4 regions of the Lysinibacillus sp. EB106-09-02-XG168 genome follow, and region 2 is predicted to be linked to each of the others. Evidence: riboswitches for the same ligand, from Rfam matches in the RefSeq annotation. Region 2 holds a riboswitch; each other region holds the start of a gene.
The links. Region 2 has a riboswitch for S-adenosylmethionine ahead of AC3WSO_RS02900 (O-acetylhomoserine aminocarboxypropyltransferase/cysteine synthase family protein). Riboswitches for the same ligand answer to the same signal wherever they lie in the genome.
Positions count from the first base shown of each region.

Region 1: another riboswitch for S-adenosylmethionine. It lies ahead of AC3WSO_RS20215 (Na+/H+ antiporter NhaC family protein); the one in region 2 lies ahead of AC3WSO_RS02900 (O-acetylhomoserine aminocarboxypropyltransferase/cysteine synthase family protein).
Region 3: another riboswitch for S-adenosylmethionine. It lies ahead of AC3WSO_RS03305 (MetQ/NlpA family ABC transporter substrate-binding protein); the one in region 2 lies ahead of AC3WSO_RS02900 (O-acetylhomoserine aminocarboxypropyltransferase/cysteine synthase family protein).
Region 4: another riboswitch for S-adenosylmethionine. It lies ahead of metK (methionine adenosyltransferase); the one in region 2 lies ahead of AC3WSO_RS02900 (O-acetylhomoserine aminocarboxypropyltransferase/cysteine synthase family protein).

Region 1 covers NZ_JBYTDN010000003.1:3,973,858-3,981,872, forward strand. Annotated here, with positions in the region: gene AC3WSO_RS20210 (DUF2075 domain-containing protein) at 1-654, opposite strand, end outside; SAM riboswitch class I at 886-993, shown strand; gene AC3WSO_RS20215 (Na+/H+ antiporter NhaC family protein) at 1,100-2,383, shown strand; gene AC3WSO_RS20220 (restriction endonuclease subunit S) at 3,099-4,298, opposite strand; gene AC3WSO_RS20225 (HsdM family class I SAM-dependent methyltransferase) at 4,279-6,330, opposite strand; gene AC3WSO_RS20230 (hypothetical protein) at 6,572-6,787, opposite strand; gene AC3WSO_RS20235 (hypothetical protein) at 7,679-7,993, opposite strand.
Region 2 covers NZ_JBYTDN010000003.1:359,557-367,571, reverse strand. Annotated here, with positions in the region: gene AC3WSO_RS02920 (response regulator transcription factor) at 1-357, opposite strand, end outside; gene AC3WSO_RS02915 (MerR family transcriptional regulator) at 739-969, shown strand; gene AC3WSO_RS02910 (homoserine dehydrogenase) at 1,021-2,007, opposite strand; gene AC3WSO_RS02905 (hypothetical protein) at 2,582-2,968, opposite strand; gene AC3WSO_RS02900 (O-acetylhomoserine aminocarboxypropyltransferase/cysteine synthase family protein) at 3,296-4,597, opposite strand; SAM riboswitch class I at 4,714-4,827, opposite strand; gene AC3WSO_RS02895 (glycerol-3-phosphate acyltransferase) at 5,255-5,887, shown strand; gene AC3WSO_RS02890 (DASS family sodium-coupled anion symporter) at 6,071-7,552, shown strand; gene scpC (succinyl-CoA:acetate CoA-transferase ScpC) at 7,702-8,015, opposite strand, start outside.
Region 3 covers NZ_JBYTDN010000003.1:465,108-473,122, reverse strand. Annotated here, with positions in the region: gene AC3WSO_RS03320 (carbon-nitrogen family hydrolase) at 1-220, opposite strand, end outside; gene AC3WSO_RS03315 (PhzF family phenazine biosynthesis protein) at 302-1,096, opposite strand; gene AC3WSO_RS03310 (pyridoxal phosphate-dependent aminotransferase) at 1,204-2,373, shown strand; SAM riboswitch class I at 2,614-2,717, shown strand; gene AC3WSO_RS03305 (MetQ/NlpA family ABC transporter substrate-binding protein) at 3,095-3,925, shown strand; gene AC3WSO_RS03300 (methionine ABC transporter ATP-binding protein) at 4,030-5,055, shown strand; gene AC3WSO_RS03295 (methionine ABC transporter permease) at 5,048-5,719, shown strand; gene AC3WSO_RS03290 (alpha-hydroxy acid oxidase) at 5,733-6,884, shown strand; gene AC3WSO_RS03285 (glycine C-acetyltransferase) at 7,083-8,015, opposite strand, start outside.
Region 4 covers NZ_JBYTDN010000003.1:3,795,593-3,803,607, forward strand. Annotated here, with positions in the region: gene AC3WSO_RS19190 (alpha/beta hydrolase) at 1-634, opposite strand, end outside; gene AC3WSO_RS19195 (gamma carbonic anhydrase) at 771-1,292, shown strand; gene metK (methionine adenosyltransferase) at 1,557-2,753, opposite strand; SAM riboswitch class I at 3,100-3,217, opposite strand; gene pckA (phosphoenolpyruvate carboxykinase (ATP)) at 3,972-5,558, shown strand; gene AC3WSO_RS19210 (alpha/beta hydrolase) at 5,879-6,835, shown strand; gene AC3WSO_RS19215 (alpha/beta hydrolase family protein) at 7,194-7,970, opposite strand; gene AC3WSO_RS19220 (NUDIX domain-containing protein) at 7,954-8,015, opposite strand, start outside.

The DNA.
Region 1 (8,015 bases), 3.6 Mb from region 2:
TGATGTAACATCTGAAGACAGTTCCTGTATAGAATTAAATATAGAACTTAACACCACACTTTTACCTGTCCCCGCTTCACCTTGAATCAAGAATAAAAATGATTTATCTTCTTCTGAACGAGAAATGTTTTGCTCGCAAATTTCAATAACTTTTTCCTTTAACTCTAATTGTTCTACTGACAACTCCTTAAAAGGTGAAAGCTTAAAAACATCACGGTTTTCAATTACATGCTGTTCATTATTAACAATCCCTTGATCTACTAGACGTTCCCAAATTCCTTTAAAAATATCACGGTCATAAAACTTTTTATTGTAGTAATTATGTGAAATATTATTTACCGTTTGGCTCTTATTTTGTAGCTTATATTTTTGGTCTCCTAGAAAATAATTAATAAGCTTCGTCTCTAAATGAAACGTAGCAGAACGATTAAACTCCTCATGATAGATTAAATGCATCTCATCTAATTTCTGACGTTCCTTTGTTTTTAAATGTGCACGCATTCGATTTTTGAACGCTACTGTTTCCCCAATATAAGCCTCTTTTTGATCCTTTAAAAGATAAATGACTGGATAATTTAAATAGCTCTCTGTGTTATTGATACTTTTTAAGCTTTTTTCATTAAATGGCCATGTATTAATTTCAACTGTATTCACCTTAATGCCACCTTACTTACGATATAGATAAACTTATTTTAGCATATTATTGAAACTAGTTTGTTTTGCTGTTAAATCAGAATCTGCGTATTAGTATTATGATTGAATAGCCCTATTTCAGTGCGGACTGTATTTCCTGTTACTTTGAAATAAAGTTTAATTAAAAAATGTTGCAAATATAGATGTTTTATTATACTATTTCATTATTGTGCAAAAAATAATATGTTTTTCTTCTTATCAAGAGAGATGGAGGGACTGGCCCTATGAAATCTCGGCAGCGGAACTTTGTATTTAAGTTACTGTGCCAAATCCAGCAAGCAATGGCTTGATAGATAAGAGGAGTGTTTTATAGATATAAGACCTCTTCTTGTTTTCAAGAAGAGGTCTTTTTTTAGAGAAAAATGGACAAAGACGTATCCATTTTTTAATTTTTGGAGGTAGAACAATGAAGAAAGAAAATCCATGGGCGCTAATCCCATTTGTTGTTTTTTTAGTTTTATTTATTGGTTCAGGGGTTATTACAGGTGATTTTTATGCCTTCCCTGTCATTGTAGCCATTGCCATTTCGGGCGCTGTGGCTCTGGCAATGAATCGAAAAGAATCGTTTTCGAATAAGGTTGATATTTTTTGTAAAGGCGCTGGTAATTTAAATGTCATGCTGATGGTTGTTATTTTTCTATTGGCTGGAGCCTTTTCAGAGGTAGCAAAAGGCATGGGGGCAGTAGACTCCACTGTTAACTTTGCTTTGTCAGTCATTCCACAAAACCTGCTTGTCGTAGGCTTGTTCATCATAGCCTGCTTTATCTCCCTATCAATGGGGACTTCGGTAGGAACAATTGTTGCTCTGGCGCCAATTGGAGTTGGGATAAGCGAGCATACCGACTTTTCTATGGCTTTAGTAATGGCGGCGATTGTTGGAGGTTCGATGTTTGGCGATAATTTATCCTTTATTTCAGATACAACTATTACTGCAGTTCGTTCACAGGGCGCACAAATGAAAGATAAATTTAAAGTGAATTTTTGGATTGTGTTGCCGGCAGCTATAGTAACGAGCATTATTTTAGGGGTTATCACAATGGGTGATACTACCGCACAAGTAGAGCATTTAAGCTATAGTTGGGTAAAAATTGTTCCCTATGTTTTGGTTATTATTTTTGCGCTAATTGGAATGAATGTTTTCCTTGTTCTTGCATTCGGGATTGTTCTGGCCGGGGGTGTTGGCTTAGCGGATGGCAGCTATCAGTTAATGGACCTTTTCCAAAAGATTGGCGAAGGAATGTCAGGCATGTATGAAATGGCATTTCTTGCAATCTTAATCGCTGGAATGGTGGAAATTATTAAGCTTAACGGAGGAATTGACTTCCTACTTCACCTTGCGACACGAAGAATTAAATCAAAAAAAGGTGCTGAATTTGGGATTGCAGGTCTTGTGGGCCTAACTAATTTATCTACGGCCAATAATACAATTGCTATTTTAATTGCTGGTCCCCTTGCAAAAAATATTGCTGACCAGTATGGGATTGAGCCAAGAAAGTCCGCAAGTATATTAGATATTTTCTCCTGTACGGCCCAAGGTCTTCTGCCATACGGAGCCCAATTCCTAGCAGCCGCAAGCGTTGCGGGAATATCGCCAGTGAGCATGCTGCAGTATTCTTTCTACCCGATTTTGATAGGAATTTGTGGGATTATCGCTATTTTAATTGGATACCCGGCAAAAAAGAAAGCCTGAACTTAATCAACATTGAACTTACATTGAAATAATCCAATCGTTTTGACAAAAAGATTCTCAAAACGATTGGATTTTTTAATTGGGGCTATTCGTTTAAAACAGAAAACGAAAGGAATTTATCCATTCCTTCACTCTCATTATTCATCTATACTTAAAGCCGCTGTTATGACTGGGTTTTCAAGACCACTCTATGTATGGAGACGGCGGGAGTCGAACCAACCGTCTCAAAGTACTGATATATCAATAGCTGCGGGGGCAATTGAATTTTTTGACTACGCTTTTGACTACGTTTGATAAAAAATACGTTGCGGGGGCATTTTTGATGTTTAACATATTATAATATAAATCTCATTCTCCCTCTAAATACATAAGTTTATCTAAATCAATCCAAAATAACATTTTTGTAACAGACCCCTCAACTAATAAAATACAAGAGATATAAAATTTTCTCGAACACCCCTTACTAGGGTGGAAGGTGAATTAGATTGAGTGCTAATTTTTAAATTACTAACATAACTCCTACCATTATTTATCCTTCTCTCTTTTTAGTATTTAATTCGGATCAAAGGTTTGAATGAAGCGCTAACCAGCAAATTACTCCCTTTTCCTTTTTGTCAATTTATTAAAGCAATAAAAAAGAAAAACCGACATTCAAATTAATGAATATCGATTATATTGACTTGAATTTACGTTTTATTTGATCAACTTAAGAAAGTTAAGTATTGGGTAAGTTCTCAATGATTTTTTCAATATCGGAAATATGCTTTTTAGTACTTTTTTCAATTGATATTAACTGTTCTGAATATCTTTGGAAAGATTTTTTATACATCACACTAATATATGACTCGATAAAATGGAAATCAGGTTTCCCTGTTGTGTCGATAGGAATCTTAACATCTAAACTTTCTATAATGTCACCGCTTATTGAAGTCCATTGTTCCCCTCTAGTAAATTTCACATTTAAAAGTGCATTTTTTTGAATAGCCATCTGGAAATATAGTAGAACATTTTTCGAAAAATTTTCTTTCTTCTTAATGACTAATGAATGAAGCCCCGCTGTAAACATATCTTTCTGATATAACAAATAGCCTGCATAACCCATATCGGCAGTTACTAATTCATTTTCATAAACTTTTCTTTCAATAGGGGATGTAAAATAACCAATTCCATTATTTTTCAGAGTCGCTGTGGAGACTGGCAAACTATAAATATCATTCTTCTCAACTGAACGGTTTTCAGGCTTAACATTTACCCCACGTTCAACCTCGAAGAATTCTGAAACTTTAAAGGTTCCATACTCTTTAACTTGAGAAATTAGTGACTCCTCTTCCAGTGAAATTAAAATATCCTTTTCCTGTAAACCAAGTAAATCCAAAATCCCACGTTTTTTTTCTAAAATCACAGTCTTCTTTTCTTGGCTTTCTTCCTTTATCTTTTCAACATATTTCGGAATAATAGACTCTATATAACTCTCCATATAACCCCAATTGATTTCATCGCTGTCACCAATTACTGGAAGCTGGAGTGAATCTTTTTTTATTTTAGTACTACTTACACTATCTCCCCAACTATATTTATGCCTTAAACCTGCCTTAATTATGCTCACTAAAAACAAATATATATTTCGAGTCATATACTGTCTTTCTTTTAAATATAAAGCTAAATTATGACTATCATTAGAGAAAAAATCAGATTCTTGATAGGATACAGTAAAAGTTTTCCCCCCAATAAAAATACACTTGCCCTTATTTATCTTACGTTTATCATGTTCGATGTGGGCTTTTACGCCATTGTTAAACTTTGAAGCAGTTACGTAAGGAACAGTCCCCTCCAAATCCATGATTTCAGAAAAAAGAATTCCTTGGGTATTTTTAATTTCAAATAACTTAGGAATGCTAAATGTCTTCCACTTCATCAAAATCACCACTCTTTTCCCTTAGAAGAAATTCCAAATAACTACCAATACTTTCAACAAAATCAACTTCAGTTGGTGTAATATCTGGTTTATCTTTATAATCTTTATACATGTATTTTTTTTCTTCTATCTTCACATGTAAAATTTCATCAAAATAGTTGTGATATTTTGAACCTGTAATTGTAGAATCCATACGACAACCATCTTTAATATATTGCGTCATCAACTCAAAAAGTAAATCAGTTTTCTTACTTGGCATTCCTTTTTGTGCACCCATTGTAAAAACTTCGTCTTTTAATAACTTAATAAAGGTGATAACATCTTCTCCAAATTTTTGAGGATATCCTGCTTCAAAAACAAAAATAGCCACATCAGTTCCTACAGTTTTATTCTTTGTTTTAAACTGTCCCAGTGGAAGGTCAATAACCACTTTTAATCTATTGTTTGCAAAAATCTCATTTACAACATTTACGTTTCCAACTGTAAAAGTCTGTTTTGGAACAATAATTGAAGCCATTCCGCCCTTTTCTATATAGCTTAATCCATTTCGAATATACTCTACTTGATGCGTATATGGTGGATTAAATAACATTTTAGTAAATTTAACTCCTGCAAAAATTTCATCATAACTCTTTCCAGAAGATAGATCCTCTTTTAATAAGGAGTCTCCTCGGAAAATATGGGATTTCCCGTCACCATGTAACATCATATTCGAAACACAAGTTGCGAACATATTAGCATCATATTCAACACCCCAAAGTTGTTCCTCTTTAACTTTTTGAATAGCATCCTGCTTTTCCTTAGAAGATAAGTCTTTTCTTTTTTCAATTCTGTTTTCCATTTCGTGCATGGCAGAAATCAAAAATCCACCTGACCCAACCGTTATATCTAAAACATAATCGTCTTCATTTACATCAATAATTCTAGACATAAATTTAGTCAAGTGACTCGGAGTTAAGACAATATCCCCTGCACTCCCACCGATTTGCATATATTTTGTGAATACATCAAATAAATTACCCAACAAATCTATATGAGTACTTTCCTTCATCAAATCGACAACTGAATATCCTACCGCCGATTTAGTCTGTAACTCTTTTGCAACTATATTTAAAGGCATTCCAAGTTCAATGCCCTTTTTATCTTTTACAGGTTTCTTCATCTCTGGTGCATCTTTAATAAAACTGAAACTAGTAAGTAGCTGTTCTTTTTTTTCTTCATTAAATTTAGTGCTAGGCAATGCATTCTTTATCGTGTTGAATAATAAATCCGCACCAGTATCATCATCAAACATTGAAACAATTCTAGGATTATGATTTATTCCAATCAATAAACCACAAACTAAAAGTAACCTCTTATATGGGTCTAATTTCAGAGCAACGTCAATCTGCTTCGATAATTTTCCACCTACACTTTTTATATGAGTCACATTTTCTACACTATCTGGAGAATTTAAACGCAGCAACTTTGAATTGATGAACTTTGCAATTTTGTCCTTAGATAACTCTTCCCAATCCATAAAATGGTCTAAGTAGATCATACCTACTTCATCAGTCACCTGATATGTTTTTTTTGCATATTTATCTATAACGCTGTCCTTTTTATATAAATATATTCCTTTGGATTTTAAACTTTCTCCTGCAACTCCGATAGCTAGAACTTCTTTAATATCATCGGTTTTTAATATTAACTCCTTAGCGTAATGATAAACATCAGTCATAGCATATTTATACAGTCCGTTAGTATCACTCATTGCGTTAAAGCTTCCAAGATTTTTTTCTTCATCTTTGTCTTCAATCAATAATAATCGACGAACTTTTTGCCTATTCTGTTTTCCTTCCGAAAAAATAACAAATTCTGGTTGCATAACAGATTTTTTACCAGCTTTTGATAAATAGTTTTCACCTGTATTAGGTTTTATAATCTTAGTACCATTACTGTTAATACTATACTGATAGTTCATTTCATCATCCGAATAACCAATACTTCTTAATTTACTCATAACTTTAATATCTACTTGCGATTCCGCCATCATTTTCCCTCTTTTTCACTCTTTATTTATTATAAAATGCATTGGTTCATACTTTCCTTAAGAATTAAATTAGTTTTCTCCATTTTTTTATCCTCTTATATCTCCATTTTCCTACTTAATAAAGCACTTTTGACAATAAGACGAATAACAAAAGATACGGTAACATATGATACATTCGGTAAATAAAATGGCAGTTCTTTCTTCAAGTCATGAATACCATCTATTGTTTCTTGACTTAGGTCTAAATTTGTTTTAACTCCAAATTTTTCTTGTCAATATTATCTTTTAGGGTAAAAGGATTTTTGATGACCTCTTTCCAATCACTATTCTTCGTTTCTCGATATGCTAGATTCACTACTAAGCCATTTGTTAAATTTAATCCATTGTACATTGGTTCATTTTGCAAAATGTCCTTTAACTCATTTATTCCGCTTTTTGTTTCTCTTGCTAATCGCACTCCTAGCCTTATCCTGTAACCCTCCTGAAAACCAGTTGTATCTATTATAGCAAATTCAATTCATAATGTACTCTTAGGATAGGGACAAAATTACTACCAACCTATACATTATTTTTATTTTTCCAAGCATCGAATTACCCCACCGTGAAAGCTTTTGGTGGGGTACCATTTAGTATTGAGTTTTTTATCCCATCTACAACATTCATAATGTTTTCAAATTAGCGTAAACACTTCATTTTTGTTTTCTGACTCTATAATCACAGGTGACTTAGATGTAATATCCTACAGCACACCGTTAACGTGTATCTATATTATTTCAAATTACAAAAATGGTATAGAAAAACAGCTACTATTAACTAGAACTAGCCGTTGGTAGCTGTTTTTCTTTATATTAATATCTATGTTCTCCTCAAACTACTAATCGAATTTGATTAAAAATTGATTCTAGTGCTTCTGCTATTGATTTCAATAACCATTACTTACATTTAACTAATTCCCCAAAAAGATGACTGCACGGTTTTTGCATGTTCTTTCCTTGGAACATACTTTAGACTCTTAATTAAATCATTTTTTTGCATTAGTTCTTGTTTAACTATTTGCATTTTTCTCTAAACTGCCCATAACACCAATTATAGGCAATATAACAATAATCGTTAAAGAAGTTTCTCCTCCTAAAACTTACTATCAATAAAATTAGCTTCTTTAAAAAATATATTATAAAAGCAATTTCATCTATCATAACATATGCAACATATAAATTACCCTCTTTAATGGGGCAAATTCCCAAACGCCATTTTTATTTCACTAGTTCTCCTAGCAGTATATCGCTTTTGACAAAATTAAAAAGCACAGACTCTAAGGACTGTGCTTACCAAACTTATAAAAATGGAATTAACGATACTTTTGTTTAATTAGTTCTATTTCATTTAAGTGCTTTTGATATAAACCATTATAAATAACATCTCCACATTCTTTTGAACAGAAGCGGTATAAATCCGGTACAGGTTGCTGTGAAAACGATATTGTAAAACCCCAGTATTCATGATGAGTCTTACTAGATACCTTTTCATCACAATTGCTACACTTAAAGCCCCACCCTCGCTTCAAATCTTTTCTAAATTCTTTACATTTATAACTTTGTTGTAAATTTTCTAGCGTTTGTTCATGTTCCCATATTGTCCAAGCATCAAATTGTTCATGATCCATTATTCTATCACTCCTCTAATAT
Region 2 (8,015 bases):
TCGCAGCTGAGATTTCACACGTGCCAATAGCTCTAGCGGATGAAAAGGCTTTGTAACGTAATCATCTGCACCTACAGATAGACCATGAATTTTGTCACCATCCTCCGCCTTTGCACTAAGCATAATAATTGGAATATTGCGCTCTTCTCTAATTTTAAACGTCGCTGTAATTCCATCCATATTCGGCATCATAATATCTAAAATAATTAAATGTACTTCATTGTTTTCTAATTTTTCAATTGCCTCTAAGCCGTCAGCAGCTTTAATGACATTGTAGCCTTCATTTTTTAAATAGATTTCAATACCATCACGAATATCTTGATCATCATCTGTAACAAGAACTGTTAGTTTCGTCATGATATACACCTCGCTCTCAATTAATAGTGTACCTTTTAAATCTTAAAAACCAGTTATTATAAAAATGAAGAAATTCTTAAGATTTTAATGAATTTCATCACCAAATGTGTGAGTTGCTTTCTGTTCCGATTGGGGCGTTTGATTAGCCGCTTGGATCAACTAAGGTAATCCCCCAATAAAAAATAATAGTTGTACCTGTTAGACGAATTAATTGGAAAAAAAGACATTGTTAATAATAGTCCCCAAAGCCCATTAACATTAATAATACAGATTTATCAAAAAGTAAACAATTACCATTTTCCTTTTTCTTTCATTTATTAACCTACAGTAGGCTTTCTTTTAACGGGAGGTTATAATATAAACAACAAAAGGAGCGAAATTATGTATAAAACAATTGAAGAAACAGCCATCGACCTTGGTATGCCAGAGGATCAAATACTTCGCTTAGTTTACGAGGGCCGTATTCGTTCAGTATACGATGGGGACCAAATACTGATTAATAGCGGGCAGTTTAGTACTTATTTTGAGCAGCTAGATCGTATTAAAGAGGAAATTGAAATTTGGCGGAATACTCCTATTCCAGAGGATATTGATGTTAAAGATGAGGATTAAAAAATGCCTATCATTCAAACAATTAGGACATTGTTGAATGATAGGCATCTATTATATTGTTACGACAAACCCGGCTCTTTTACCGATAATTTCGGCATAATCTTCTACCATTACACTAGCTGTTGGATACATACCTGCTCCAGGTCCAACTAGCGTTAAAGTGCCAATATAATTTGTATCTAATGCCACAGCATTATTGACGTCATCAACGGGGTAAAGTGGATGTTCTTTATCTACTAATTGCGGGCCAACCTTTGCGACCACTTTACCATCTGCTAGTTTCTCAACCTCTGCAACGTGGCGGTAACGCAAGCCTTTTTCGCATGCTTCTTTTACTTCCTCTGCCGAAATACTATCAATACCTATTACTTCAACGTCAGCCCAGTCTGGTTGTTCACCAAATGCTAAAGCACTTAAAATCATTAATTTTTTAAAGGCGTCCTGCCCAGAAATATCATTATATGGATCTGCCTCTGCATAGCCTAAATTTTGCGCCTCTTTTAAAGCAGTTTCGAACGACCAGCCTTGTGAACGCATTTTCGTTAAAATATAGTTGGATGTCCCATTTAAAACACCCTGAATACGACTAACATCATTGACAAGCAAAATGTTTTTCATCGTTTTAATAACTGGAACACCACCAGCGGTTGTTGCCTCAAAGCCCACAAATACACCATTTGCTTTTGCAAGGTCCTGTAGCTCTAAGCCTCGCTTTGCAAACATTACTTTATTTGCTGTGATAACATGACATTTATGTTCAACAGCGCGCTTTAAGTAAGTAAATGCTGGCTCCTCATTCACGATTGCCTCAAAAACAACCTGCATACCTGGTTCAGCTAAAACTTCATCCATACTAGTTGTCATTAAATGTGCTGTCCCTGGTACGCGTTCACGGCTGGCGTCTGTAACTAAAATTTTTGCTACTTCTAGCTCAATGCCTAATTTATTTTTAAGCTCTTTACGCTTTTCGTTTAATATATGGTAAATTCCTTGACCTACCGTTCCAAATCCTAATATAGCTGCCTTTATAGTTGCCATTTCTGTTATTCCCTCCAACTTACATTCCGCAGTTTCATTCTATTTATTTCGTCTCAGCTTAATTCGTACAGATTTTGAATTGTTCGCTGACTTTACAAAGCAGGTCAGTTTGCCGTGTTTAACACTTCGTTTTCAAACAGATATTTAGCCATGGTGTTTCACTCTCACTACAAAAATATTCTGAATGAAGATACAGCCTGTGAAACACACAAATTCAAATAATTCAAAATTTAACTTATTGAAAATTGTATCGTAAATACATACATTGCACAAGAAAAATCTTTCTAGGATGGACATTTGTTTCCCCTAGAAGTGCAAAGGAAATCGTTTTCATTCCTTTTATTATATGATTTTTCACATGATCTATAAAATAATTGAACAAATATTGAAGATTCATATTAAAAAAATAAAAACCTTTCTTCTATTATATATGTATGTAAATACACTCCTAAAAATTGTTCTTTTGAAATATATTAATAAAAAATTTTTCAAGTATGTTAGTATATCTTTCAACATCTAATTAAAAAGCTCATTCCCTGTAGCAGCAGGGAATGAGCATAATTATATGAGGGATTTAACTAGCTTTTGCTAGTAATTTATAACGATATTGTGTTAACGCTTGTTGCACCAGTCTTATTTCCTCTAGTGTAAAATTTGGTATTGCATACGTACGTTCAACTAATTGGAACGTGCCGTATTTTAAGTAATACTCTGTCGCAGGTAGAGGAATATGACTTGCTCCATAGCCTTCATAGGCTTCAAAAACTTCTTTTACTGTATAGCCTTCTTCTTTGACATAAACAATTTCCTTAAAAGCTGAATGTCCAAAGTTCTCTTGCCATTTACTCTCAACTGATGCAAGTATGTTTTGAATGGACATGTTGTTCACAAAAAAATGACCTTCATTTAACTCATAAATAAGATAAGATGCAATGTTTTGCGCACTATACATATTTCCCATTTAAAACACTCCTTTATCATCAGTATTGGTAGATAAGAGTAGTTACTGACTGACTTAGTAACTACTCCGCTTCATATATTTCAAAAGTGGGGGAGCACTTATGAAAACTAAATGTCGAACGCTTTTCTTATTTCCTAGTATAAAACAAGGATTTAAACAAGTCAACAATACTTATCAAATTACTTGGTATTATTTTTAAAGAATCTCAATTACCTTTACCAAATGAGGCAAGCGGATGATGTAGCAACGTTTTACGCATTACCAAATGAGGCCTATCGAATGGGAAAATACGTAAACGCTACAACATTAGCCAATGTCTTTTATTTATTAGGCTTTTACTTGTTGTTGTGAAGCTGTTACTTGTTCAATAGCTTGTTCTAAATCTGCAATAATGTCCTCTACCGCCTCTAAACCGATAGATAAGCGAATGAGCGACTCGGTTACGCCAGTTTGGATTAGCTCCTCAGCTGATAGTTGTTGATGTGTAGTAGATGCTGGATGGATAATTAATGATTTCGCATCCCCTACGTTTGCTACGTGCGAGAATAATTTCACACTATCGATTAATTTACGCCCTGCTTCACGACCACCTTTAATACCAAATGTAAGTACCGATCCAAAGCCATTTCTCAAATATTTTTTAGCTAACTCATGGGTAGGGAAATCTTCTAAGCCATTGTAATTTACATATTCCACAGATGGGTGGTTTCGTAAATATTCAGCTACCACTAATGCATTTTCATTGTGTTTAGGAATACGCAAATGAAGCGTTTCTAAACCTTGTAAAAAATTAAAAGCTGCATCTGCACTTAATGTTGGTCCAAAGTCGCGCAGTAATTGCACTCGCAGTTTTGTGGCAAATGCAGCCGCTGCTGTGTCAATACCATAACGTAAACCGTGATAAGAAGCATCTGGCTCTGTAAAGCCTGGGAAGCGTCCACGGGTCCAATCAAACTTCCCTGCATCTACTACAACGCCACCTAAAGTTGTACCATGGCCGCCAATCCATTTTGTTGCGGAATGAACAACAATATCTGCACCGAAATCAATTGGTGTCGAGCCATATGGTGAAGCAAATGTGCTATCAATAATTAATGGTAAACCGTTTTCATGTGCTACATTCGCTACTGCTTCGATGTCTAGCACTTTTAAACTTGGGTTACCGTAAATTTCAGCGAACACTGCTTTTGTTTTATCTGTAATAGCTGCTCGGAAATTTTCTGGATTTGTTTCGTCTACAAAAATTGTTTTAATACCGTAGTTTGGTAGTGTGTTGGCGAATAAATTATAAGTACCTCCGTACAAAGAGCTACCTGCAACAATTTCATCACCTGCCCCTGCTAGATTCAAAATTGAAAATGCAATAGCTGCTGCACCAGATGAAAGTGCTACCGCTGCTGTACCGCCTTCTAATAAAGCGACGCGTTTTTCAAAAACATCTACAGTTGGGTTTGTAATTCGTGTGTAAATATTGCCAGCTTCCTCTAAGGCAAAAAGACGTTGCGCATGAGCAGTGTCTTTAAAAACGAACGCCGTTGAGCGATATACGGGTACTGTACGAGATCCTGTTACCGGGTCAGGCTCTTGGCCACCGTGTAACAGCAATGTTTCTGGTTTAAAATTTGTCATTGTATACCTCCATATGGTTATTTTTTTACGATGGCACCGGAGATGAGGAGGATTTTTAAGTAGAAAACAAAAACCCTCTTCAGCTAAGAAGAGGGTTGCGGTTGCAAGTTTTCCTCCCCTTATCTGCCAGATCCAAGTAAGAATCTGTAGGAATTAGCACCTTAGCAAGCTCGTCACTTACTGGTTGCCGGGCATCATAGGGCCTATCCCTCCGCCGCTCTTGATAAGAGTATGTGATTCAATTTCCATCGTTGTTACAAAGTATAAACATAGACATTTTCTCTGTCAACACTAAAATTTTATTTTTTCCGAAACTTCTGTCTGCTTATTTACGTATTACGAACGCATACATTATTTTAGTGTTACATGATTTATCATCAAAACGTGGGGTTGATTTCCGTTCCGACTGGGCGCTTTGTTGTTACTGTCGCTTCGCTTTCGCACAGAAAACACCCGCTGCGCTGCAGGGTCTCGGGCCAACACGATGTTGAAGGCGTTATCACAGGACGTGATGCTTTTAGCCTTCGTTCCTCTATATCGCTGATCCCTATGGAGTCACCCAGTGGGAACGAAAATCAACTTATATACAAGGGCACGTTTTAAAATGGCATCCCTAGCTTTTATTTATGAGCCTATTATTTAGAAAGGAGGATTTTTATGTTAAAAGCCGTTATCATTTTTCTTCTTGTTGGTTATTTGATTGGCTGTATTCATGGCTCTAAAGTTGCTCAGTTTTTATCTGGGGTAGATTTAAAAAAGACTGGTTTTGGCAATGCAGGCGCCTCTAATGCCACGCTTTCCCTTGGATGGAAATACGGCATATTAGTCGGACTTATCGATATCGGTAAAGGTGTTGCAGCTATAATCGGTGCACATGTCTATCTTGCTGATATAACACAATTAACTGAAGTACAAGTTTGGCTCTGTATCTATATCGTAGCAGCCGGTGTCATTCTAGGTCATAATTTCCCATTTTATATGGGCTTTAAAGGCGGCAAAGGAACTGCTTCAATTATCGGGATATTACTTGCGATTGATTGGAAAGTTGGCTTATTTGCACTCATTTTATTTGTTATTTTTTCTTTCGTGACGAGCTTTTTAATTGTCGGTGTACTTGAATTTTATCTCGTTTTTTGTACAGCCACATATTTATGGATTCCTGGGGTCGGCCCATCGATTATAGCCTTATTTCTTTTTGGTATAGCCATCATTTTGCATATCGAAAATATTAAACGATTGATGCTAGGTACTGAGCCTAAAGTTACCTCAGCATTCAAGAAGAAAAACTAATATCTTTTTTGGATATTTTTGTCTTTTCTATGACCGCGTATTTTCTCGTAACTGCCCATTATCGCTATAACTAGAGAGCATTTGAATACACTAGCTTTTTTTACAATAAATAGACAATTTACTTTCTTAATAAAGCATTTTACTAGTCGATGTTATAGAAAATGCTAGAAAGGATGAGAAAGTATGTCTACTTCTGAACAAGCAAAACCGAAACGAAATTTAAAGCCACTCTGGATTGCATTAGCGTTCGCATCCCTAATCATCATAACTTTTTTACCGAACAACGGCGATTTACCTGTAGCTGGACAACGGGCTTTGGCTATTTTAGCTTTCGCGGTCATCCTATGGGTTACAGAAGCAGTATCCTATCCCGTTAGCTCTGCCATGATTATTGCTCTAGTTACAGTTTTACTAGGATTAGCTCCGTCAATGGAAGATCCAACGAGAGAGCTAGGAACATCAGATGCATTAAAATTAGCTTTAAGCGGATTTAGTAATTCAGCAGTTGCACTAGTAGCCGCAGCTCTTTTCCTAGCGGCAGCCATGCAAATTACCAATTTACATAAACGTCTTGCACTATGGATTCTTTCACTAGTAGGGACAAAAACGAAAGCCATTGTCTTCGGTGCTATTTTAGTATCTATTGCACTCGCATTCTTCGTCCCTTCTGCTACTGCACGTGCAGGCGCAGTTGTACCAATTCTACTCGGAATGGTAGCGGCATTTGGTTTACCACGTGATAGTCGACTTGCTGCTTTACTTGTCATTACCTCTGTCCAAGCTGTCTCCATTTGGAATATCGGTATTAAAACTGCAGCTGCTCAAAATATGGTCGCTTTAAATTTCATTAAAGAACAATTTGGTGTGGATATTTCATGGGGTGCTTGGTTGCTTTACGCTGCCCCCTTTTCCATCATCATGTCAGTGGCTCTATTTTTTATTATGATTACACTAATTAAGCCTGAAACAAGTAATATCGAAGGCGGCCGAGATGTAATCAAAAAACAACTTGCGGAACTTGGCCCACTAAAAGCTCCCGAAATTCGATTAATCGTAACATCCGTCGTTTTACTATTTTTCTGGGCTGCTGAGGGCAAACTCCACCCATTCGATACGACAACGGTCACAATCGTTGCAATCGCCATTTTATTAATGCCCAAAATCGGGGTCTATACGTGGAAGCAAGTTGAACCGCATATTCCTTGGGGTACAATTATCGTCTTTGCAGTAGGAATTATGTTAGGAACAGTCTTGCTTAATACTAAAGGTGCATCTTGGTTATCAGATAAAGTATTCGGTTCACTCGGTTTGGATTCTATGCCAATTCTTGCAACCATTGCCCTTGTCACTTTATTCAATATTCTCATTCACTTAGGCTTTGCGAGCGCAACAAGCTTAGCATCTGCGCTTATACCAGTATTTATCGTTTTAGCTTCAACATTAACAGCTAATGTTGATCAGGTAGGTTTCGTTATCGTGCAACAATTTGTTATTAGCTTCGGCTTCCTTTTACCTATTAGTGCACCGCAAAATATGCTTGCCTATGGGACAGGAGCCTTTACAACAAAGGATTTCTTAAAATCTGGTATTCCATTAACGATCATCGGATACATTCTAGTTCTTCTATTCTCTGCAACGTATTGGAAATGGATTGGGTTATTGTAAGAAGCAGCTAGGGTTTTCTTTGGACACCTGATCACTTACCGGGCTTACCCGATCACTTCGTAGAGCTACCTAAGCTTTCGGGACAACATTAATAACAATGAAAAGCCTTGAAGGAACAAATAAACTGTCCTTCAAGGCTTTTTGATTTGTTATTTCGATAAAGCTGGGTTCTTCATCGTGCCATTTTTTGCGTAATTCACATGCCATGAGAGCGCTTTTTCTAAAACATGTGGCGTATGATGTCCACCTGTTGCTTCATTGGCATCATTAAAATACTTCCATAGCTGCTCACGATATTCCGGGTGTGCGCAGTTATCGATAATGAGTCCAACCCTCTCTCTTGGAGCAAGCCCACGTAAGTCTGCTACTCCCTGCTCTGTTACGATGACGTCTACATCATGCTCTGTATGGTCTACATGCGACACCATTGGAACGATACTAGAAATATTTCCGCCCTTCGCAT
Region 3 (8,015 bases), 110 kb from region 2:
GCTCTTTTGCTAAATTTGATAAAAATGCTTTCGAACGCTCTCCATCCACATCTGCAAGCTCTGGTAATTTTTCAAGTGCATAGCCTGTATTCCACATTTCCGGTAGCACAATAATTTCTGCACCTTGTTTTGCCGCTTCACGAATCTTGTCCTCCGCACGAGCAAAATTTTCTTCTACTTTGCCAAAGCCTACGTTTAATTGGATACAACCAATCTTCATTGCTATTCCTCCTCTAGAAAGTACTATTCTATATTTATACTACAATAAATCAACCTTACTTCCATGGTTTAAGCTCAATATTCAGATTGATATTTCACCACTTAATACTTGAACTGCAGAACCCGCAATAGCAACATCTTTTATTTTAGGTGTAACGTACAATAATCCACCACGTTTTGAAAGTTGTTTGCTCACGATGCTTTCTTTTGATAATTTTGCACACCAGTAAGGTCCTAGTGCACCATGAGTGGAACCATTTACATGGTCTTCATCAATGCCTTGTGCTGGAGAAAAGAATCTTGAAACAATATCAATCCCCTCACCCTTAGAACGACTTGTAATACAAACGCCACGTACAGGGAACTGATTCATCACATGAAAATCAGCTTTGAAATCTGCAATATACTTTTCGTGACTTAGCTCCACTATATAATCCAATTCTGTTTTCCCTACATATATTGGTTTCATTCCAAGCCATTCTTCAAGCTCCACAGGACATTCAATCTCTTCTAATTGATACTTTTGAATTGTTATTTCAACTAGTTCATTCAACCAAATTGTTTGCAAAGGACCACTTAAAGTTTGGAATGTAATTGAAGAGTCGACAGGTACAATCCCTTGTTTCCAAAGTAAAAAAGCGCTAGCGATCGTTCCATGTCCACAAATCGGTATTTCCTTTGCCGGCGTAAACCATCTAAGAAAAAAATCATGCCCCTTCTTTTGGACAAAAGCTGTTGTTGGTACGGGAATCTCCTGAGCAATTTTTTGCATTGTCGACTCAGGTATTGCTGGATTAAGTAAACATACCGCTGCGGGATTTCCCTTGTAAAGCTCTGTAGTAAAAGCATTGATGATAAAATACGAGACTTTGTTCATTTTTCCTCACCTCATATATTATTAGGCTCTAGACAATTACTAAAAAAAGTAATATGATGTGCATCATATCTTTAATAATTATTATATTCTGAAAAAGGTGGACGTGCATGGAATTCTCAAAAAAACTACAGCAACTCCCAACTCAATTTTTTGCAGCACTTGTGCAAAAAGTAAATGCCGCTCTTTCTGAAGGGCGTGATGTTATCAATCTTGGTCAAGGTAATCCAGATCAACCCACTCCTCCTCACATTATTAAAGCATTACAGGAGGCAGCAGAAAATCCTCAAAATCATAAATACTCTCCATTTCGTGGCATAGCAGAATTGCGCCAAGCAGCAGCAAGCTTCTACAAACGTGAATACAATGTTGACATTGATCCTGAAACAGAGGTAGCTATTCTCGGTGGTACGAAAATTGGTCTTGTTGAACTACCGTTAGCGGTTTTAAACCCCGGTGATACAATGCTGTTACCCGATCCTGGCTATCCAGATTACTTATCAGGTGCCGTATTAGGCGATGTGGATTTTGAAGTCATGCCACTTTTTGCAGAAAATCATTTCCTGCCTGATTATAATGCTTTATCCGATGAAGTAAAAGAAAAGGCGAAGATGCTTTACTTGAATTACCCGAATAACCCAACTGGTGGTACTGCAACACTTGAATTTTTCGAGGAAACAGTACGCTTTGCAAAAGAGCACAACATTATCGTATCACATGATTTTGCCTACGGAGCGATTGGATTTGACGGCAATAAACCTATCAGTTTCCTGCAAGCTGATGGTGCAAAAGATGTCGGTATCGAAATGTATACATTATCCAAAACGTATAATATGGCAGGCTGGCGCATTGGTTTTGCAGTTGGTAACCCTGATATTGTTGCAGCCATTAACCTTATTCAAGACCATCTCTTTTGTAGTCAATTTCCTGCCGTGCAACAAGCCGCGGCAGTTGCACTTACTGCTTCCCAGAGTTGTGCGGATAAGCTAAGAGCGACTTATGAGCGTCGACGAAACGTCCTGATTGAAGAAGCTCAGCGAATCGGTTGGCAAGTAACGGCACCGAGAGGCTCTTTCTTTGCATGGCTCCCTGTTCCATTAGGTTTTACGAGTGAACAATTTGCCGATTTATTGCTCGACAAAGCTGATATCGCTGTAGCTGCTGGCAATGGCTTCGGTCAATATGGCGAAGGCTATGTACGGGTTGGTTTACTTGTTAGCGAAGACCGCTTACGTGAAGCGATTAGCAGAATTGAAAAACTAAGCTTATTCAGCTCATGAACAGTTCAATCCCCCTACCTAAGTAGACTCTATCGAAAAACTGTTCCGTTAGCTCAATCTTGCTATAGGAACAGTTTTTTATTTCTCTATCTTTTTTTGGGTTGCTCAACCCCTTCTTCTAGCAGATTCTTTTCCAGCTAAATAGTATAATAAAATAAAAAATTTAAAAAATTTGATTGACTTACCTATATCCTATAATTTATATTAGTTCTATCGGATTTTCAAAAAAATATTATAAATCTCTTATCAAGAGTAGCTGAGGGACTGGCCCTATGAAGCTCGGCAACCTCCTTTTTTAAGGAAGGTGCTAAATCCTGCAAACGATATCGTTTGAAAGATAAGAGAGGACACACTTTTTCATGAGCCTCTCTTAATTTTTTAAGAGAGTTTTTTTTATCTTCATTTACATGAAGATAAAAGCCTCCGGCGGATGTCATGGATTTTGAAATGAACGAATTGTGAAGGCACAATTCAAAATCCGGACGCATTGTTTATCTGTGCGAAAGCGACAGCAACAAGTGTTTTCTGTGCGAAAGCGAAGCGACAGCAACAAATGTTTTCTCTGCGAAAGCGAAGCGACAGCAACAAATGTTTTCTCTGCGAAAGCGAAGCGACAGCAACAAATGTTTTCTCTGCGAAAGCGAAGCGACAGCAACAACAATTACGCCAAGGCAAAATTGATTTTTTAAAAGCCGATAAAACAACTTTGGAGGTATGTTTCATGAAAAAGAAAAACAAAATTTTATTAGGTTTAGCGAGTCTCACATTAGTAGCGGCATTAGTAGGCTGCGGTACTAAAGAAGATAAAGGTAGTCAAGGTAAGGCTATTAATGAAAATAAAATTGTAGTAGGTGTAACTTCTGGTCCACACGAACAAATTGCAGAGGTTGCAGCAAAAGTTGCCAAAGAAAATGGCTTAGAGGTAGAACTAAAAACGTTCTCTGATTATGTTTTACCAAATACATCGTTAGCCGAGGGTGATCTTGATGTAAACAGTTATCAACACAAGCCTTTCCTCGATGCATTTAACAAAGATCACAAAACAAATTTAGTACCAGTAGGAAAAACAATTTTAACTCCTATGGGCATATACTCCAAGAAATATAAATCATTGGATGAAGTTCCTGATGGTGCTACATTCGGATTACCGAATGACCCAACGAACGGGGCTCGTACTCTATTTGTCCTTCAAGAGGCAGGTATCATTAAATTAAAAGAAGGTGCAGACTTAACAGCATCTACTCGCGATGTGGAAGAAAACAAAAAGAATTTTAAATTCATTGAATTAGAGGCTGCACAAATTCCGAAGCAGCTTAGTGAAGTAGATGTGGCAGCTATTAATACGAACTTCGCTCTTGATGCTGGTATTGATCCTAAAAAAGACTCCATTCTTTTAGAATCTACTAACTCTCCATATGTAAACTACATCGCGGTACGTTCTGAAAACGAGGATGACCCAGCGATTAAAAAATTTGTTGAAGCCTATCAATCTGATGAAGTACGCAAATTTATTGAAGAGGAATTCAAAGGTTCTATCATTCCAAGCTGGTAAGTAACGATGAAGGGCCTTTCATAATTTGAGAATCTGCGAGACCCCTATAGGAATGCTAGCAGATTCTTGCTTTATAGAAGGACTTAGAAAGGAGATATCACAGTATGATTCAATTAGAAAATATAACAAAAGAATTTAAAACTAAAAAAGGTATCGTCAAAGCAGTAGATGGCATTAACCTACATGTCAAAAAAGGTGAAATTCATGGGGTTATTGGCTACAGTGGTGCAGGAAAAAGTACCCTTATTCGCTGTGTTAATTTATTAGAGCGACCAACAACAGGAAAAGTATTGATCGACAATGTAGATATTACTTCACTTTCTCTAAACGACCTTCGCGAAACACGTCAAAAAATCGGCATGATCTTCCAGCATTTTAATCTCTTGAAAACAGCGACCGTTTACAACAATATCTCGGTACCATTAAAGCTTCTAGGCTATAACGACTCTGAAGTGAAAAAACGCGTTGCAAAATATGCAGAAATTGTTGGCCTAACAGAGAAATTAGATAGTTATCCTAGCCAGCTTTCGGGTGGTCAAAAGCAACGTGTCGCTATTGCACGCGCCCTCGCCCAAGAGCCTGAGATTTTACTCAGTGATGAAGCAACAAGTGCTCTCGATCCTGAAACAACTGACGCTATTCTTGAGCTTCTCTTAAAAATTAACCGTGAGCTTGGCATCACTATTTTACTTATTACACATGAAATGAATGTTATTCAAAAAATTTGCGATGATGTATCCGTTCTTGAATCAGGGACGGTTGTGGAATATGGCTCTGCTATAGAACTATTTTCGAATCCTCAGCATGTAACAACACGTAAGTTTTTAAATACCATTTCTCAACGCAATTTATCACCGTCCCTTATCAAGCAATTAAATGTCTCAGGAAGTGTTATTCGTTTAACATTCCTTGGTGAAAGTACCGGGAAACCATTACTTGCAGAAGTGAGCAAAGTGTATGATGTACAACCAAATATTTTAACAGCCAATATCATTGAATTAAAAAACGGCATCGTCGGTAATATTGTCGTGCATCTACACGGTGAGTCGCATATCGTAGAAAAAGCACTTAAGTATTTTACAGAAAACGGGGTAGGCGTTGAGGAATTAGGAGGCGAATTAAATGAATAACATTCAAAGCTTCTTTGCAAATTGGTCAGATGTTATTGGAAAATCTATTATCGAAACGTTCCAAATGGTTGGGATTTCATTATTCTTTTCTATTTTAATTGGGATCCCTTTAGGGCTTTTAATCGTTTTAACTCGCCCAGGGCAATCGTTTGAAAATAAATTTCTCTATCAATTTTTTAATTTATTTATTAATATTGTTCGCTCGGTTCCGTTCATTATTTTACTATTTTTCATTTTACCGTTCACGAAGCTAATCGTTGGCACAACTATTGGTGTAAAAGGTGTTATTGTGCCGCTTGTTGTTTATACAGCGCCATATATTGCGCGACTTATGGAAACCGCGCTTTTGGAAGTTGGTCCAGGTGTTGTGGAAGCTTATACAGCAATGGGTATTAAACGTCGTCACATCATTTGGAATGTCTTACTACGTGAGGCTCGCCCATCCATTATTTTAGGATTAACAATTGCCACAATCGGTCTGATAGGAGCAACAGCAATGGCAGGAATGGTTGGTGCCGGTGGCTTAGGTGATCTTGCATACCGTTACGGCCATTTGCGCTATGAAGTCGATGTGATGTATGCGACAGTGTTTATCTTAATCATCCTTGTTCAAATTATTCAATCAATAGGTAACCGCTTTGCTACGAAACTAAAAAAAGATTAGTAGGAGGATTACGATGACAAAGACAACACATAGCGATCTACTGTTAAAAAATATAAATGCACAAGCCCCCTTCCCTATTTGCTTTGCCGATTTAGAAAAGGCAGCTGTAGAAAAAATGGAAGCTGGTCCATTTGGTTACATCCATTCAGGCGCTGGCGGTGAGCAAACACTACGAAATAACCGTGCAGCCTTTGAAAAGCACTCTATTATTCCACGCTTTTTACAGGATGTTTCAAGTATTGATACATCGATTGAGCTATTCGGAAAAGTACATCCAACTCCGCTCTTATTTGCTCCTGTTGGCATGAACAAAATGGCACATGACGAGGGAGAGCTTGCCGTGGCACGTGCGGCTGATCAGTTAAAAATTCCTTATATTCAAAGTACAGTTTCAAGCTATGCACTTGAGGATGTGGCACAAACAGCTCCCTCCGCTACTAAATGGTTTCAATTATATTGGTCAACTAATGAGGAAATTGCCTATAGTATGGCCGCTCGAGCCGAGGCTGCTGGTTTTGAGGCTATTGTTTTAACTGTAGATACAGTCATGCTTGGATGGCGTGAAGAAGATGTTCGCAATCAGTTTTCACCATTAAAGCTTGGATATGCAAAAGGAAACTATATGAATGATCCGGTTTTTACTGCTTCCTTACCAGATGATTCATTTGAGTCGTATGTACAAGGCGTGTTGCAAAATGTGTTCCATCCAACATTAAATTGGGACAATGTAGGTGAATTAAAACGCCGTTCAAATCTCCCTATTTTATTGAAGGGTATCTTACATCCTGAAGACGCAAAACTTGCTATAGAAAACGGTATTGACGGTATTATCGTATCAAACCATGGTGGTCGCCAATTGGATGGCGTAATTGGTTCACTTGATGCTCTTCCTAACATTGTGAAAGCTGTAAACGGACGAATTCCTGTTATTTTAGATAGCGGTGTGTATCGCGGTATGGATGCTCTTAAGGCACTTGCTTTAGGAGCAGATGCTGTTGCCATTGGTCGTCCCTTCGTCTATGGACTTGCATTAGAAGGACAACAAGGAGTCGAAAAAGTAATGACGAATTTATATGATGAATTAAAAGTATCCATCGCATTAGCGGGGGCAACATCTATAAAGGAACTACGTGATATTACATTAGTGAAAAAAGATGGAGCGTAAATAAAGCGTCCAGCAGTTTGAAGTGGAGATAAAAGATTTATCGGAATAAATTTGTGTTTTATCGGAACAATTTTGTGATTTGTCGGAACAATTTTGTGATTTGTCGGAACAATTTCAGATTTTATCGGAATGTTTCACCGATTTATCGGAACATTTAATATAAATTGGGCTACCTCACTATTGAGGTAGCCCATTTTTTTATTGAATAACGCCTAGTTCACGGCCGACTTTTTCATAGATTGCTAGAGCGCCGTCCAGCATTTCTTTTGTATGTGCCGCTGTAGGCATGTTACGAACACGTCCTGTACCTTTTGGAACCGTTGGAAAAACGATTGATTTAGCGTAGACGCCTTCTTCAAATAGACGACGTGAAAATTCCTGTGTAAGCTTTTCATCACCAATAATACATGGTGTAATCGGTGTTTCAGATTCGCCGATATTAAAGCCTAATTTAGCAAGACCAGCTTTTAAATAATCGCCATTTTCCCAAAGCTTATCGTGCAGCTCTGTTGAGTCAATTAGCATTTGCACTGCCGCTGTAATCGCAGCAACATCACCTGGTGGTAATGCTGTTGAGAATAAAAATGGACGAGAACGCACTTTTAGCCAGTCAATTAAATTTTTCTTACCTGCTACATATCCACCAACAACACCAATTGCTTTAGAAAGTGTACCAATTTGGAAGTCGACTTCTTTTTCTAAACCGAAATGCTTCACAGTACCCTTTCCTTTACCTGTTACTCCTGATCCGTGCGCATCATCTACATATGTTATTAAATCAAACTCTTTCGCAATCTCAACGATTTCTGGTAATTTTGCAATATCACCGTCCATTGAGAATACGCCATCCGTAATGACCATGACTTTATTGTATAAGCCTGATTCTTTTGCTGCCTTTGCCTTTGCACGTAAATCATCCATATCGGAGTGATTATAGGCAATAATTTTCGCACGTGATAAACGACAGCCATCGATAATCGATGCATGGTTTAATTGGTCTGAAAGAATCGCATCACTTTTATCCATAACAGCTGAAATAGCTGCCATATTACAGTTAAAACCAGATTGATAGGAGATCGCTGCCTCTGTTCCTTTAAATTCAGCAAGCTTTTCCTCTAATTTTATGTGTAA
Region 4 (8,015 bases), 3.4 Mb from region 2:
TTTCAGTAATATTATCTTTTTCAGCTGTCATCACTAACATAGGACGATTAGGGAATTCCGCCTTAGGCAATAACACTAAATTGCGCATCATTTGCTGTAGTTCTCGATACCATTTCACTGAAACAACTGACGAAAAAGGAACTTCATCCTTCATCTCTTCTCTACCTTCTACACTGCGCGTTAATGATTCTATAGTAATTTCATGAGTCAGCTTCACATTTGCAGTCAGGGCACTTAAACTAGTTAAAGCATTTGATAGTTTACCTGGCAATAGCTTTAAATGAAGCCAAGGTGAGGTTAAAATAATACCTGCGCATTCATATTTTCGCTTTTGCATGGTATGTAGTAATAGTGTCGCACCAAGCCCATGCCCTATTAAAAAGACGGGTAGATTATACGAAAAAGCATTCTCGATTAAATGCCTTGTATATTTGTTGTATTCTTTAAAATCTTCATCGTGAACACTTGAAAACCCTTTATTCACTCCATGATTAGGTAAATCCCCCATGACTATGTGGAAGCCTTCCAATCTTAGTTTTTCTATAAGCCATGCATACCAGCGGTGATTTTCATATGCACCATGAAGAATTGCAACCACAGCCTTTGCTTGTCCATCAGCTTCCCATTTCCACATTTCACATAGTCCTCCTAAAAAAATAATTACACAATGATTATAACGGAATATCTAGCTCATTTTAATTTAATATTTCCATCAAGTTGCGTATTTGATACGATAATATTACATCATAGAAAGAAAAGAGGCGATTCTCATGATCTATCCATTTAAAGGGAAAACACCCAATATTGACCCATCTGTATTTATTGCCGATTATGCAACCGTAACTGGTGACGTTACTATAGGTGCTGAAACAACTATTTGGTTTAACACAGTTATTCGAGGGGATGTATCACCGACAATTATCGGAAAAAGAGTTAGTATTCAAGACCTCTGTTGCTTACATCAAAGCCCTAAATATCCACTAATTATCGAAGATGAGGTAACAGTCGGACATCAAGTAACTTTACATAGCTGTACGATTCGTAAAAAAGCCTTAATAGGTATGGGCTCTATAATATTAGACGGAGCGGAGATTGGAGAGGGTGCATTTATTGGGGCGGGTAGCCTTGTTCCTCCAGGCAAAGTCATTCCTCCAAATAGCTTAGCATTAGGGCGGCCCGCAAAAGTTGTAAGAGAATTAAATGATGAAGATAAAGAAGATATGGAACGCATCATACATGAATATGTAGAAAAAGGCCAATACTATAAATCTCTTCAACCAAAAAATAAATAGTTATCTCAACTAAATCAAAGCAGCTCCACGTTTGCTTGGACAACCGAGCTAAACACGATTATATATGGAGCTTATTTTTTGATCAATTACGCCTCGGCATAATTGCGTCCGGAATCAGAAAGGAGTCTTTAACTTCTTTCGGGTGTTTAGACACTCGCTGAAAAAAGTTAAAAACAGCGAAAGGGGCAATAGCATGTAGAGCCCCTTTCTGTAATAGTATCTTAAAATATTTGTTCAGCTACTTTATTACTTTAGCTGAATAGTTTATAAACCTGCTTTTTCTTGTAATGCGTCTGCTTTGTCTGTTTGTTCCCAAGGTACATTTAAGTCCGTACGACCGAAGTGACCATACGCTGCAGTTTGCTTATAAATTGGGCGACGAAGGTTAAGCATTTTAATAATCCCTGCTGGGCGTAGGTCAAATAGCTCGCGTACCCATTTTACAATTTCACTTTCCGTAACTTTTCCTGTCCCGAATGTATCAACAGCAATAGATACAGGTTGAGCAACACCAATTGCATAAGCTAGTTGTACTTCAGCTCGATCTGCTAAACCAGCTGCTACGATATTTTTTGCCACATATCGGGCTGCATATGCCGCTGAACGGTCTACCTTAGTTGCATCCTTACCAGAGAAAGCACCACCACCATGACGGGCATAGCCACCGTATGTATCAACGATGATTTTACGTCCAGTTAGACCAGCATCTCCTTTTGGACCACCAATTACGAATCGGCCAGTTGGGTTGATGAAATATTTAGTCTCAGTATCTAATAATTCACTCGGAACAACTGGAGCAATAACAAATTCTTTTAAGTCTGCTTGAATTTGCTCAAGAGTAGCTTCTTCGTCATGCTGTGTAGAAATGACAATCGTATCAACACGCACTGGTACATTGTTTTCATCATATTCAATTGTTACTTGTGTTTTTCCGTCTGGACGTAAATAACCTAGTTCACCAGATTTACGTACTTCCGTTAAACGACGAGCCAATTTATGCGCTAAACTAATTGGTAAAGGCATAAGCTCTGGTGTTTCGTTACATGCATATCCGAACATTAAACCTTGGTCACCTGCGCCAATTGCTTCAATGTCAGCGTCTGTCATAGAGCCTTCACGTGCCTCTAATGCTTGGTCAACACCTTGAGCAATATCAGGTGATTGTTCACCAATAGCAACAAGTACTGCTAGATTTTCAGCATCAAAGCCATATTTCCCACGTGTATAACCGATTTCTGCTACAGTATCACGAACGATACCTTTAATGTCTACATAAGTAGAAGTAGTAATTTCTCCTGCTACTAATACTAAACCAGTTGTTACTGTTGTTTCACACGCTACACGTGCGTTTGGATCTTCTGCTAAAATAGCATCTAAAATGGCATCCGAGATTTGATCACAAATTTTGTCTGGATGTCCTTCTGTTACACTCTCTGATGTAAACAGTCGACGTTTTGTCATTTGGTTTTCCTCCTATTACTTTTACAAATAATATTTGCGAATTAATACGGTACTCATTACCCATGTCAAGCCCGCTCCTATAGATTGAACTCTAAAGCAGTTGTTGCTGTCGCTACGTTGGCACTACGCTTTCGCACATAAAAACAACTGTTGCTGTCGCTACGTTGGCACTACGCTTTCGCACATAAAACCACTACTGCTTTTAACACGAGGTTTTCGAAAGATCCGTCATTATAATAAGGAAAGGACTAAATACTTACCTTTACATTCGTTTTTAACAATAAAAAAATCCTTTTCTCACGCTTACTTAACATGAGGAAAGGAATAATGACTTCGTAACCTTTCACTCTTATCGTTCAAGGGGTTTCCCTTGCATCAGGTTGGCACCAGCGCATGTCGTGAAATGGTTCATGCAGGTTGCCGGGTTTCATAGGGCCTGACCCTCCACCAGCTCGGGATAAGAGTATCCGTTCAATATCTCATAATACGTAAAAGGTCGAACGTTGTCAAATATTTATACTTTCTTTCAGCGAGTGCCCAAACACCCGCTAAAATAGAGAAACCCAGTGTAAGAACGCCACGTCCTATAGCATTATCGAAATGACCGATATCATGTCGGCTTTGCTGTCGCTGCGCTTTCGCACAAAGAACAACTCCAAAGCACAAAACCGATTCCGGACGCATTGTTTATCTGCGTGAAAGCGTAGCGCCAGTGGTAATTATACCATTATTATGAAAGCAATTTGTATTATCCTGTAATTTCAAACAAAATAATCCCTACTCTCCACCTCACATCATGTGTTAACATATGTGTAACCCTTTACAGCACATTTTGTAGTGAAAGCAAAGCGTCAGCTACGGAACATGTGGTGGATGAAAATGATTGTAGCCCCTTTTCAATCGAAGACAAGCTCCAACTAATAAAAAACAAGCTAAAAACTTCACATCCTGTGCGAACTCATGTAAACCAAAAGCTTCTAGAACACAATTTTGCTGTGTCGAAAGTGATTGACTAATCATTTATAATAAATAGGGTAAAAAGCATTATCTAAACGAATCAATTTACTTTTTGTCGTTTTCTTGAAAAGTAATAAAATCTGAAAAATAATTTCTGAATTAGTATAGATTATTTAAGCAATTGTGTTATACTATTTTTGAAATTAAGAAAAACTCCCTCAGACTCAAGGGAATACTATAAAAAAGGATGGTATTTAATCGATGAATTCAGTAGAAATTGCAAACGAACTGAAGGAATTATTAAGCGGCGGTAACATTAATGTTCAACTTTCAGTACCACAATTAGCTGAAAAAGCTACTTCTCGTGGTGAAGCTATGTTAACAGTAGATGGCGCAGTTCGTGCAGAAACTGGCAAATACACTGGTCGTTCACCTAAAGATAAATATACGGTAGAAGAAGAGAGCACAAAAGATAAAATTGACTGGGGAAAAGTTAACCGACCAATTTCTTCTGAAGTGTTCGATAACTTATATGTAAAAGTAGTAAAATATTTAAAAGAACGTGACGAATTATTCGTATTCAAAGGCTTTGCTGGTGCTGATAAAGATTCTCAATTAAGCATCCAAGTCATCAATGAATATGCTTGGCACAATCTGTTCGCTCATCAATTATTTATCCGTCCAACTAAAGAGGAATTAGCTTCTCATGTTGCTGACTTCACAGTTATCTCAGCTCCTAATTTTAAAGCAGACCCTGCCGTTGATGGCACTGCTTCTGAAACATTCATCATTGTATCACTTGAAAAGAAAATCATCCTAATCGGTGGTACTGAATACGCTGGTGAAATCAAAAAGTCTATTTTCGGTATTATGAACTACTTATTACCACAACAAGGCATCCTTTCAATGCACTGCTCAGCAAACGTTGGTGAAGCTGGTGATGTTGCATTATTCTTCGGTTTATCTGGTACTGGTAAAACTACTTTATCAGCAGACCCTGACCGTAAGCTTATCGGTGACGATGAACACGGATGGTCTGATAACGGTGTATTCAACATTGAGGGTGGTTGCTACGCAAAAACAATTAACCTTTCTGCTGAAAAAGAACCAGAAATCTACAACGCAATCCGCTTCGGTTCTGTTTTAGAAAACGTAGCTGTTGATCCAGAAACTCGTGTTTGTGACTATGATGACGGTTCATTAACAGAAAATACACGTGTAGCTTATCCAATTCAATACATTGAAAATATTGTTGATCCATCTGTTGCTGGTCACCCAAAAACAATCATCTTCTTAACAGCTGATGCATTTGGTGTATTACCTCCAATCAGTAAATTAACAAAAGAGCAAGCAATGTACCACTTCCTAAGCGGTTTCACATCTAAACTTGCTGGTACAGAACGTGGTGTAACAGAGCCAGAACCAGTATTCTCTACTTGCTTCGGTTCTCCATTCCTTCCACTTCCAGCAACAGTTTATGCTGAAATGTTAGGTCAAAAAATTGACGAGCACGGTGCACAAGTATTCTTAGTGAACACTGGTTGGACTGGTGGCGAATATGGTACTGGTAGCCGTATGAAGCTTTCTTACACTCGTACAATGGTGCGTGCTGCAATTGATGGTAAATTAACTGATGTTGAAACAATTCAAGATTCAGTATTCGGTTTAAACATCCCAACTACTATTGAGGGTGTACCAACTGAAGTGCTTAATCCTCGTGATGCATGGGCAGACAAAGCTGCTTATGATAAAAAAGCTGCTGAACTTGCTGGTTTATTCAACGACAACTTCAAGAAATTTTCAAATGTTTCTGAAGCTATCACAAACCTTGGTGGTCCATTAAAATAATTTACTAAGCAAAGGGAACGATTTCAGTCGTTCCCTTTTTTGTTGTTGAAAGATTATTGTGCGATTTTAAATAAGGTATGGCTCTTCCGCAAAACAAGGGGTTGATTTCACAGGAAAGCGAGTAACCTGGAACAGAAATCTCTTCATTTAACATGTCCAACAATCCTAAGATATCTTTTTACCATTTTTGTTTTTTAACACTATAAAAGGGAACATTTTAAGTCACTCTCTTTCCTATTCTTCCCCTATTTTAGAAAAGTTCACTTTTCATATTGTTAACTTTGTGTATAATTCATAATAGTAGTTTTAGGGGGAAATATATGAAAAGAAAGTATAAAGTAATTATTATTATTGTCAGTCTTCTATTTGTATTGTTTGTTGGCGCTGGATTTTTTGCAGGGAATTATTTTTATAATCTCGCCTTAAATCCTAAAACAGATAAATCAGCTGTGCTTGATGCACCGCACAATTCAATCGCTGTTAATCCTAAGGAAGCTAAAGAAAAAGAAGAGAGTGAAAAGTGGTTTAAAGAGAATCACCAGGATTCTTATGTAAAGTCTTTTGATAATTTGAAATTACATGCCTATACGCTTAAAAATACAAACGAAACAAATAAATGGGCAATTGTTTTCCATGGATATTCATCTGATGGCTCACAAATGTCAAAGTATGCTAAGCATTTTTATGATACAGGCTATAATGTTCTTATACCGGATGCAAGAGCTCATGGAAAAAGCGAGGGTGACTATATTGGGATGGGCTGGCACGATCGACTTGATGTAGTCTCTTGGATTAATAATGTTACCAATTCAGATAAAAACGCTGAAATTATTTTGTATGGTATTTCCATGGGAGGTGCTACAGTGATGATGGCCTCAGGAGAGGATTTACCTAACAATGTTAAGGCTATAATTGAGGATTGCGGCTATTCCTCAGTTTGGGATGAATTCTCCTACCAATTGCAAGAAATCTTTCATTTACCGGCCTTTCCTATTATGCACTTCTCTTCAATTGTTACGAAAGTAAGAGCTGACTATACCCTTGGTGAAGCTAATACTGTCGAGCAAGTTGCCAAATCGAAAACGCCGATGCTATTTATTCATGGAAGTAATGATACATTTGTGCCATCTTATATGCTAAAGGAAGTATATGAGGCTGCCAATGTACCGAAGGAAAAAATGATAGTTGAGGGTGCTGGACATGGCAGTGCAGAAAGCGTTGCCGGTGATTCGTACTGGAAAACTATTAATAACTTTTTAGCAAAATACGTACAGTAAGTATCCTTTTATCAACCGTTCAGGGCCTGTTAAAAAGCACCTGAACGGTTTTTTGAGTCGACACTAGCAGTTCTTCGATCTACCTAAGCAATTTTCACTAAAAAACTCCATATTACAAAAGCAAAAGGTAATCTTACCTCACCTTCGTTTAATGTTTTTTGCGGTGTATTCAAAGTATAATATTCCTTGTATTGCTGAAGGTATTAAAAACTAATAATAAATAAAAGTTGAAGCGATTATCATCAATACTAATCCTACAATAATAATCTTGAGTCTTTTACTTTTTATGTAATTCAAAAAATAGCCACCTCTCTAGACAAACTTGAAATATTAAACTGAAGGAAGACACTTGAATATCTTATTGTCGTTTCATCCATTCACAAAGTGCATGTACTGTCTCTCGATTTTTGGCAGGTGGATATTGATGCGCGTAGCGATGATCATACCATGTCTCATATGTTTTATTGGCATCCTTTAAATAAAATTCTAACTGTCTAGCATGTTCAATATCTACATTTTCATCACGATAGCCATGAATAATAAGGACAGGAGCTGTCATATGCTCTACTTCAAAAAGTGGTGTTCGGGCATCATAAGCCTCAGGTACACGATTAGGTGTCCCTCCAATAACACGCTTCATCATCCGGCGCATATCTGTTCGCTCCCAATATGTAGCTGTTGCATCAGATACTCCTGCCCATGTCACAACAGATGTAATATCTCTACGTAAGATTGCAGTCCAAAGTGCCATAATACCGCCACGTGAAAAACCAAAAACATGAATATTATCATTACAGAACTTCTTTAGTACGTCTACTGCATATACAGCGTCATATCGATCAGCTCCAGCAAACTCATCTCGACCTTCTCCACCTCGATTGCCACGGTAATATGGAGCAAAAACGATAAAGCCTTGAGCTGCAAACTGAGCGACACGCGAAGCTCTAACCATACCAATGCTTTGCATACCACCACGTAAATATAAAAAGCCATCATATGTACCTTCTGCCTTAGGTTCCGCTAATAATCCCTTCACACGTAGACCCTGTGACATATACGTGATTTCCGTTAAACGAATAACTGGATTTGGCGAAGGATAAGGACGTTTTTCTACGATCTTACCATTGGTCATAATGTTTCAACTCCTCCAGCATTTTCTTCATTCCTTCATCCTTCATAT